3 regions of the Paenibacillus sp. FSL R10-2782 genome follow, and region 3 is predicted to be linked to each of the others. Evidence: riboswitches for the same ligand, from Rfam matches in the RefSeq annotation. Region 3 holds a riboswitch; each other region holds the start of a gene.
The links. A riboswitch is a leader RNA that binds a small molecule or an ion and turns the genes downstream of it on or off. The one in region 3 is predicted to bind glycine.

Region 1: linked by a shared signal. The riboswitch ahead of sdaAB (L-serine ammonia-lyase, iron-sulfur-dependent subunit beta) and the one ahead of NST83_RS18670 (sodium:alanine symporter family protein) in region 3 are both predicted to bind glycine.
Region 2: linked by a shared signal. The riboswitch ahead of gcvT (glycine cleavage system aminomethyltransferase GcvT) and the one ahead of NST83_RS18670 (sodium:alanine symporter family protein) in region 3 are both predicted to bind glycine.

Annotation. Positions count from the first base shown of each region.
Region 1 is NZ_CP151951.1:496,871-499,998, reverse strand. Features, by position in the region: gene NST83_RS02260 (DUF6359 domain-containing protein) at 1-1,100, opposite strand, end outside; glycine riboswitch at 1,314-1,427, shown strand; gene sdaAB (L-serine ammonia-lyase, iron-sulfur-dependent subunit beta) at 1,638-2,327, shown strand; gene sdaAA (L-serine ammonia-lyase, iron-sulfur-dependent, subunit alpha) at 2,317-3,128, shown strand, end outside.
Region 2 is NZ_CP151951.1:3,942,083-3,945,210, forward strand. Features, by position in the region: gene NST83_RS17780 (PTS mannitol transporter subunit IICB) at 1-130, opposite strand, end outside; gene gcvH (glycine cleavage system protein GcvH) at 524-919, opposite strand; glycine riboswitch at 1,220-1,409, shown strand; gene gcvT (glycine cleavage system aminomethyltransferase GcvT) at 1,587-2,687, shown strand; gene gcvPA (aminomethyl-transferring glycine dehydrogenase subunit GcvPA) at 2,816-3,128, shown strand, end outside.
Region 3 is NZ_CP151951.1:4,131,151-4,134,278, forward strand. Features, by position in the region: gene NST83_RS18665 (carbohydrate ABC transporter permease) at 1-126, shown strand, start outside; gene NST83_RS18670 (sodium:alanine symporter family protein) at 270-1,688, opposite strand; glycine riboswitch at 1,848-1,942, opposite strand; glycine riboswitch at 1,960-2,036, opposite strand; gene NST83_RS18675 (glycoside hydrolase family 1 protein) at 2,228-3,128, opposite strand, start outside.

The sequences.
Region 1 (3,128 bases), 2.0 Mb from region 3:
GAACCAGCATGCATCGCAATCGAACGTACACCCTTCGTAATGCCGAAGGATTGATCTGCGGCTACGATATCGGTAGCATTCACGTCACCGAGCGCATTGTAGCGGAAACGAACGCCAAAGTTCGTCGCCAGCCAGTCGGAACTGGTTAATCCCTGCATCGCTGGTGATGCAGCTTCTTCTGTTGTCATACCTTTAGCAGGATTGGAATAGGCTCCACGGCGGTAGCCGTTCATAACCTCGGAGGAATCCCAACGGTTTTTGTTACGGTCGGCGTTATAGTGGTCCGAAATGAAGAAAATGCTGCCTCCATTCTTCACATATTGCACCAAAGCCGCCTGCTCGGATGCCTTAAAGGCAACATTGGCTTCGCCAATAATGAACACATCATATGGGCGCAGCTTGTCGTACGTTATAGCCTGCTCGCCATAGGTAAAAGGGATGGAACGGTTCAACTGGTCCACGGTAAAACCAGCATTACGCAGCCCACCCGCAAAATCGGAAAAGGCTCCATCTATAACCCAATCCGCCGCTCCGGCTGTCTGTGCGTGCGTATTATCGAACAGCACTTTTTTGCCTTTTCCATCCGGCAATGTCGTACCGGGTTGACCTGGGGTACCAGGACCAGGCTCGCCAGGATTCCCAGGATCGCTTCCATTTGCCAGTTCCAGAGCGCTTGGGCTTTTCACTCCACCAAAATTGTTATAGGCACCCAGCGTACCTGTCACGCGAATTTTGCTGCCGATGAGCTCAGGATGGCCTGACAGCCCGAATGGTCCTCTATACGCAGATGTCAATTGTACATTTAACAGATTAGACGTATTGCGTTCACTCGCCTGATCCGCAATCAGTACGTTAAAATCGTTGGCAAACGGGGCAGAGAAATTAGCCGTTTTCGATCCGGTGGCATGTCCGACGACGTAGCCTTCTACCGTCACCGTACCTCCGCTGCTTTGGCTCTGAAGCGCTTCCGCTACCGTCAATGCGCCCTCTGCATTGACCTGACCGAATGGAACAAAAATTCCTATCAGCAGTGATACCATTGCCGCCAGATGCAGCATTCTTTTCAAGCGGGAACTTGTGAACCTGAAACCTTTTACCATACGTAAATGCCCCTCCTATTATTCCATAAATTAGCTTGTCCTCTATCAGATTAGCTATCAACCTTCTAATTCCTTCCTGCTTTCATCCATAATTATGTAAAATTTAATCTTTTTTATTGAGAAGACACCTGATTTTGTAAAATCTCAGCCAGTGATTGACACCGGGCATGGCATACATTACGCTTAGGAGGAAATGTTGAACGGTATACGCGAATGAAGATGACGGGAGAGTCTGTCTGGGAATTACATCCCGGCAGCACCGAAGGAGCAAGACGTCAGCACCCGGCTGGCGGATAATCTCTCAGGTCCATGTATCGTCATCTGACGCAACTCTGGAGAGAGCGCAAGCCACCCAAGGGGTAAGGCGGTATTACACCGCACGAAACTCTCAGGTAACCAGGACAGAGATAAGGGAAATTTCCTTATCCTGTCTTTTTTGTGCTTACATGCTGCGTCAGCATTAGAAACCGTCACACCCGCGCAAAGGCGCGGCAGCACCATATACTTATGGTATTCAAACATACAGGGGGCCACATCATGCGTTTTAAGGATGTATTTTCCATTATTGGTCCGGCTATGACCGGACCCTCCAGCTCGCATACCGCAGGCGCGGTGCGGCTCGCACGTGTTGCCCGGCACTGGCTAGGTGTGCAGCCTGACCGTGCCCGCATGACGCTGTACGGATCATTTGCCGATACGTACAAGGGACACGGTACAGACCTGGCACTCATCGCCGGACTGCTGAATTACGATACAGACGACTACCGGATCCCGGATGCCGAGCAATGTGCAGATCAAGCCGGGATGGAAGTAGAGTTCGCTGTCAGCGGACTGCCCGCCCCCCATCCGAACACCGTTCGCTTCGAGCTATGGAAGGATGAAGATCAGCGTACGCTGCTAGGCTCCTCGATCGGCGGCGGAAACATTCATGTTCAGCAGCTCAACGAATTTCGGGTCAATCTAACCGGAGAACTGCCTACGCTGGTGCTTCTCCACTCGGATAAGCCCGGAACATTGGGCGTGGTGACTTCAGCGCTGGGCGCGGCTGACATTAACATTGCCTATATGCACGTGGATCGCAAAGGTCGGGATGGCGAAGCGCTCACTGCCATTGAAACCGATAGCCCGGCTTCTGCTGAATTAATTGCCGAGCTGCGGGCTTTGCCTTATATGTATGAAATCAGAATGATTAACTTGAAAAAAGGAGCTGAATCCGATGCGGTTTAGCCATTTGCATGAATTAGGTGCCTTGTGCGCCGAGGAATCCACTACGATTGGTCGCTTGATGATCAAGGAACAGGTACAAGAGACGAACACACCGGAGGAAGAAATCTTCCGCCAAATGTCTGATTATTATGAAGTCATGAAGGAGGCCGTTCATCGCGGACAGACACAGGACACCGTATCCCGCAGCGGCTTGACGGGCGGCGATGGCAAACGCCTGGCGGAATATTTGCGCGCAGGAGAAACCTGCTCCGGCGATGCCTCGGCACTCGCTATGGCGTACGCCCTCTCCGTGTCGGAGGTCAATGCGTCCATGGGTCGCATTGTCGCCACGCCCACCGCAGGCTCATGCGGGGTCATCCCCGGCGTGTTCATCAGCGCGCAGGAGCGGTTTGGCTGGGATGACGAGCATATGGTGCGCGGACTGTTCGCCGCTGGAGCGATTGGCTACGTCATCGCCAACAATTCCTTCATCTCCGGCGCGGAGGGAGGCTGCCAGGCCGAGATTGGCTCAGCCATCGGGATGGCAGCAGGTGCCATGGTCGAGCTGCGCGGCGGTACGCCAGAGCAGGCCATCCATGCAGTAGGCCTCGCGCTCAAGAACACGCTCGGCCTGATTTGCGACCCCGTCGCCGGACTCGTGGAGATTCCATGCATCGTGCGCAACGGGCTGGGAGCCGTGACCGCGCTTGCCGCCGCGGATATGGCTCTGGCGGGTGTGCGCAGCGCCATCCCGTCTGACGAAGTCATCGACGTGATGCTCGAAGTCGGCAGCGCAATGCCGTCCAAGCACCGCGAGACCGC
Region 2 (3,128 bases), 190 kb from region 3:
CCGTGATCAATCCCCACGCGATAAAAGCTCCCATATTGGGCATAACCATACCACTGAGAAAACGACCAAAACGCTGTACGGCAACGCGTGCGCCTCCGTTTGAATTGGACTTTGCGTCCACTGTGCTCATATTCATATCCTCCTTATAGGTAAAAAGCATCACTACCTTTTCTTAAAATTCATACTAAATGACAACGCTATCTTCATCAACGAAATGAAAACGTACTTTCGTCATGAACGTTGATGACAACATTTAAATTTAAGATAAACAGGCGCGAAATCATTAGGCATAATTCCTCTTAATATGGCCTGTAACGTTAGAATTTAATCGAGAAACCATGCGTCATCTATACCATTTCTGTACAAGGAATAACCTCTAAGTAAGGAAAAAACACGTAATTACGCTTGCCAAAAAAGACAGCAAAAAATAGCCGCTATGCCCAATCATCGCGACTATTTTTATACAAAACCGAGCGGACAAACGCCACTCTTATTCAGTTATCCAACCTAATTTGCCCCATTATTACTCATTGGCAGTCAACTGCTCGTACTGATCCGCAGACAGCAGCTTGCTTAGTGCTTCCTCTACATCTTCTCCAATCTCCACTTCGATCATCCAGCCTTTTTCATAGGGAGACTCGTTTACCAGTTCAGGCGTGGTTTCCAGTTCTTCATTCACCTTCAACACCGTTCCCGTCACCGGAGCGAACAGGTCGGATACTGTCTTTACCGATTCAATAGTACCAATCTCTGCCCCCTGCTCAATCGTTGCTCCCTCCCCAGGCAGCTCCACGAAAACGATATCCCCCAGCTGATGCTGTGCAAAGTCCGTGATACCGATTCGTACCGTTCCATCCTCTGTGCGCTGAACCCACTCGTGTTCCTCCGTGTACCACAATTGCTGCTTCACTTCACTCATCCTGCTCCGCCTCGCTTCCATATGGATTACATTGTTTCGCCTACCCATCTATGACAGGTTAAGATTATGACAAGAAGAACTATTATGTCAATAATACTAACAAAAATATTTCATATCCCTCCATATGTTGTTTTAATTAAAAATACGACAGGATATAACAAACGCTTACATATCCTTATTTATGAATAAAATGTTTTTAATAATATTTTTCATGACATTTTTGTTGACATTTCGAATAAATTTGCGTATTAATGGGTTATAACAAGTGCTTTTGGAAATACCCGATAACTGTAAACGCGGATGAACGTGGAGGGAGAGACTGCCAAAAACTCGCATAGCTGCTGCCACTTGTGAAAACAAGGTAGCAAGCGAGTGGAATCAAGCTGTTACCGGCAGGACCGGATGGCATATAGCTGATCCAAGGGCAGCGCCGAAGGAGTAAACCTGCATCGCAGGTGAATCTCTCAGGCAAAAGGACCTCTGCCGGACGCATCTCTGGAGAGCATTCGCCATACAGGCGGATCACCCAAGGGGAAACCTGGTACGCACCGGGGTAACTCTCAGGTATCAAGGACAGAGCTGAAAAAAAGTGTGTGGACTGCCGTTCATACGTTTTTTTCGGCCTGTCTTTTTTGTTTAGCTGATCACACCGGATAGGAGTGGAAAAATGACTAACTTGCGAAAAACGCCGCTGTATTCGTCCTACGGCACGCTGCCGGGGGTTCGTTGCATTGATTTTGGCGGCTGGGAGCTGCCTGTACAGTTCAGTGGCATTCAAAAGGAGCATGAGGCCGTCCGACAACGTGCGGGATTGTTCGATGTATCGCATATGGGTGAATTCTTGGTCGAAGGCCAGGAAGCCGAAGCATTTCTGCAACAGGTAACGACGAACGATGTCAGTCAGTTGGAGCCAGGTCAGGCCCAATACTCGCTCCTGTGTTACCCGGATGGAGGTGTAGTAGACGACCTGCTTGTTTACTGTAAAGGGTCGGAGCGTTACATGCTCGTTGTGAATGCCTCCAATATCGACAAGGATTGGGATTGGCTGCTTCGCCATGCTCCTGCATCCGTTCATCTGGAAAACGTATCAGATGCGGTAGCACTGCTGGCATTGCAAGGACCTGAAGCTGCTCGTATTGCCGTAGCCGTGACAGACACGGACATTACGAAGCTGGCATCCTTCCGATTCAATGAGGATGTGCAGTTGTTCGGGGCAAAAGCGCTCGTCTCCCGCACCGGATACACGGGGGAAGACGGCTTTGAATTTTATGTGCCTGCGGTGGATGCACCGGCAGTGTGGGACGGATTGCTTCGCATCGGTGAACCGTATGGTCTGGTTCCCGCCGGACTTGGAGCCAGGGATACGCTGCGCTTCGAAGCGCGGCTACCGCTGTACGGGCAGGAGTTGTCCGCTACCATTTCCCCACTGGAAGCTGGTTTAGGCTTCTTCGTCAAGCTGAATAAGGGAGATTTTATCGGCAGAGAGGCCCTGCAACGTCAGAAAGAACAAGGTATTCCGCGCAAGCTGATCGGACTGGAAATGCTCGACCGCGGCATACCGCGTGCCCATTATCCCGTTTTTGCGGAAGGACAGCACATTGGCGAGGTCACAACGGGAACCCAGTCGCCCACCTTAAAGCGTAATCTGGGTTTGGCTCTGGTGGACTGCCGTTTCAGTTCCCTATCCACACCGCTGGGGGTCGAGATTCGTGGCAAGCGCCTGCGTGCCGAGGTGGTAGCAGCGCCCTTTTATAAACGTCCACGCTAATTTAAATGCTCGGCTTACTATAACTATCGTGATCCGTTACTAACGCTACCCCGTTCGCAATCGTTTATTAATCATTTGTTAATCGTTCTACGTTTTTACGATTTGTTGGTTGAAAGGAGCCAGACCCAATGAAACAACATCGTTACCTTCCCATGACTGAACAGGATCAAGCGGAAATGCTACGCGCGGTCGGCGCATCGTCTATCGACGATCTATTCAGCGATATTCCTGAGGCGATCCGGTATGAGGGGGAGCTTCCCCTGTCTTCTGGGCTAGACGAAAGAGCCTTAACCCGCCACTTATCCGGACTGGCCGGGCAAAATGCCAATACAGACACGCACGCCAGCTTTCTCGGCGCAGGGATTTACGATCATCATATTCCATCCGTCATCCAGCATATCACTTCGCGCTCGGAATTTTATACGGCCTACACTCCTTACC
Region 3 (3,128 bases):
TACAATACGGATTATGCGATGGTCATTGCTGGCACCCTGTTGGCTGTACTGCCACTTATCATTTTATTTCTTTTCATTAGCCGCCAGTTTATTTCCGATCTTGCCGCCGGAGCGGTCAAAGATTAGATTTACTGAGCCAGCTTTATCCTGCTCTAAAACGCAAAAAGGGAGTGTCCTCCCAGCCTGTAATGGCTGAGGGACACTCCCTTTCGTTATCCTGGCAAATGTTCTTGCAGAGTCAATATTCTTAAATCCGGATATATCGGACTTTACGATCTGACTGTTTGTCCATTTTCTTCTATGTCTATGGCTGCTCCTGCACTGGCACCTGCGAGTATTCCCTTTTTCTTGTTGGGATACAGGGAATCCATATAGGTACGGGTTTCTGCAACTACAATTCCCGACAAGCCAAGCAATGCAATCAAGTTCGGGAAGGCCATCATGGCGTTAAAGATATCTGCCAGTAACCAGATCGCATCCAGCTTAATAAACGCGCCTCCGGCAACCAGCGCAATGAACAGATAACGGTACGGTTTAATCCATTTGACACCCAGCAAATATTCAACACAGCGTTCTCCATAGTAGTTCCAGCCAAGCATCGTGGTGAACGCGAACATAATCAGAATGATTGTGAGCAGTTCCGCACCAAGCGGGAATGCGCTGGAGAAAGCTTGCTGCGTCATCAAGCCCGCATCGGTAGGACCGCTCCATACGCCACTAACCAGCAGCGTTAGCCCGGTCATTACGCAAATAATCATCGTATCTATAAACACACCTGTCATGGAAATCAGCCCTTGCTCCGCAGGCCATTTGGTTTTGGCGGCTGCGGCTGCAATCGGTGCGCTTCCCAATCCGGCCTCGTTGGCAAAAATCCCTCTGGCTACCCCGCTGCGCATCGCCAGCATAATCGTAGCTCCGGCAAATCCACCCGTCGCAGACGTCGTGGAAAATGCCGAATGCAGCACAAGTGCGAGTGCGGCAGGAATCTGATCGGCGAACCGAATCAGTACGATCATACAGATCAACACGTACAAGCCTGTTTTGAAGGGGACAACTTTGGTCGATACCTTGGCAATGCTCTTGAGCCCTCCAATAGTAACGAGTCCCGTAAGGGTAGCAATAATCAATGCCGTTACAATTGGCGGAACACCGAAGCTGTTTTCGGTTGAGGATACAATCGCTTTGACCTGAGGAAATGTTCCAATCCCGAACAGCGCCACCAGCATCCCGGAAAAGGCGAATAGCATCGCCAACGGTTTAAAGCGGCGTCCAAGCCCTTTTTCAATATAATACATCGGGCCGCCGGAAAATTGTCCATTCCGATCCTTCACCCGGTATTTTACTGCAAGCACACCTTCCGCATATTTCGTCGCCATCCCGAAAAAGGCTGCAACAACCATCCAGAACAGGGCGCCTGGTCCTCCCAGTTTTATCGCTGTCGCGACGCCGACAATACTTCCTGTACCTACTGTAGCTGCCAGCGCCGTACTCAGGGCCGCAAAGCTGCTAACATCCCCGCTACCCTCATTTGGAGCCTTGCCGATCAGCTTGATCGCCAGAGGCAGGCGGAAAACCTGCAACATTTTCAAACGTATGGTCAGCCACAGACCTGTTCCCATAACGAGAATAATCAGTGGAGCCCCCCATATCCAACTGCTAATTGTCTCTAACACATGTACCAAATTCATTTCAACCCGCTCCTCCAGCATATTAAAAAACAAAAAAGAGTCAAATCCGCTGATTCGACTCCTGGAGAGGTTAAAGGCACGAAAAAATACAACCATCTTGTGCAGGATTCAGCCACTAACAGCTCATAAAAAAGCCTAGGGCATCCCCTGTCACAGGTTATTCGCGTCTCTGTCCTTTTGCCTGAGAGTTTAAGCAGATGATATCTGCGGTGCACCTTCGGCGCCCAATTAAGGGTCTCTCCAGAGTTCTGTCCGTTTACGGTCCCGCTTGTTGCTGTAATCAGCCCAAGCACCTGAGAGTTTTGCCCCTTCGGTCGGAACTTACGTTCCATCTCCCGCAAACATCAACCAGACATATGAAATTGTTTTTTATTATACAGAAAACTTTCAGCTTTTTACAAGTGAAAAATTTGTGAAGTTGTTCCGTTTTTTTAGGACGAGCCTATAAAATAAGAGCGGGCGCAGCCAGATTCATCCTCATGATGTTCTTCGCCGCACCCGCCCCCAGACCATATCGGGTTATATTCAGTTAGCTTGGATTACAGTTCTTCGCCGTTAGTGGCAATTACATTTTTGTACCAGTCAAAAGAATCCTTCTTGGAGCGCTTCAATGTTCCATTACCGTCATCGTCCAGATCAACATAAATAAATCCGTAACGCTTGGACATTTCGGAAGTAGACATACTCACAAGGTCGATAGGCCCCCAGCTAGTGTAACCAATCAAATCCACACCGTCCGCAATCGCTTCCTTCATTTGGGCGATATGCTGGCGCAAATAATCAATGCGATAGGTATCGTGAATGGAGCCGTCTTCTTCCACCTTGTCATATGCACCCAAGCCGTTTTCCACGATGAACAGCGGCTTTTGATAGCGGTCATATAATGTGTTCAGCGTAACACGCAGGCCGATCGGATCAATCTGCCAGCCCCAGTCAGAGGATTGCAAATATGGATTTTTCACGCCACCAATCAGGTTCCCCGCTGCCTTCTCGCCTTCCGGACCTGCAGAGACGGTCAAGGTCATGTAATAGCTGAATGAGATGTAATCAACCGTGTTGTTTTTCAAAATTTCGGCATCGCCGGGTTCTGTGTGCAAAACAATATTATTTTCTTCAAAATAACGATTCATATAATTTGAATATTCCCCACGGGCATGTACATCCGTAAAGAACAGATTCATTTGGTTTTCATGCTGACTTTTCAGCACGTCCTCCGGGTTACACGTATGTGCATAGCTTTCCATACGAGCCAGCATACAGCCGATTTGAGAGCCAGGAATAATCTCATGGCCTCGTTTTGTCGCCAATGCGCTCGCCACAAACTGGTGATGCAGGGCTTGATAGATCGCTTGTTGCTTGTTATCTACACGGTCAATGACCACACCGCCACCTGTGAACGGACTCATCGTCATCACATTGATCTCATTAAAAGTCAGCCAG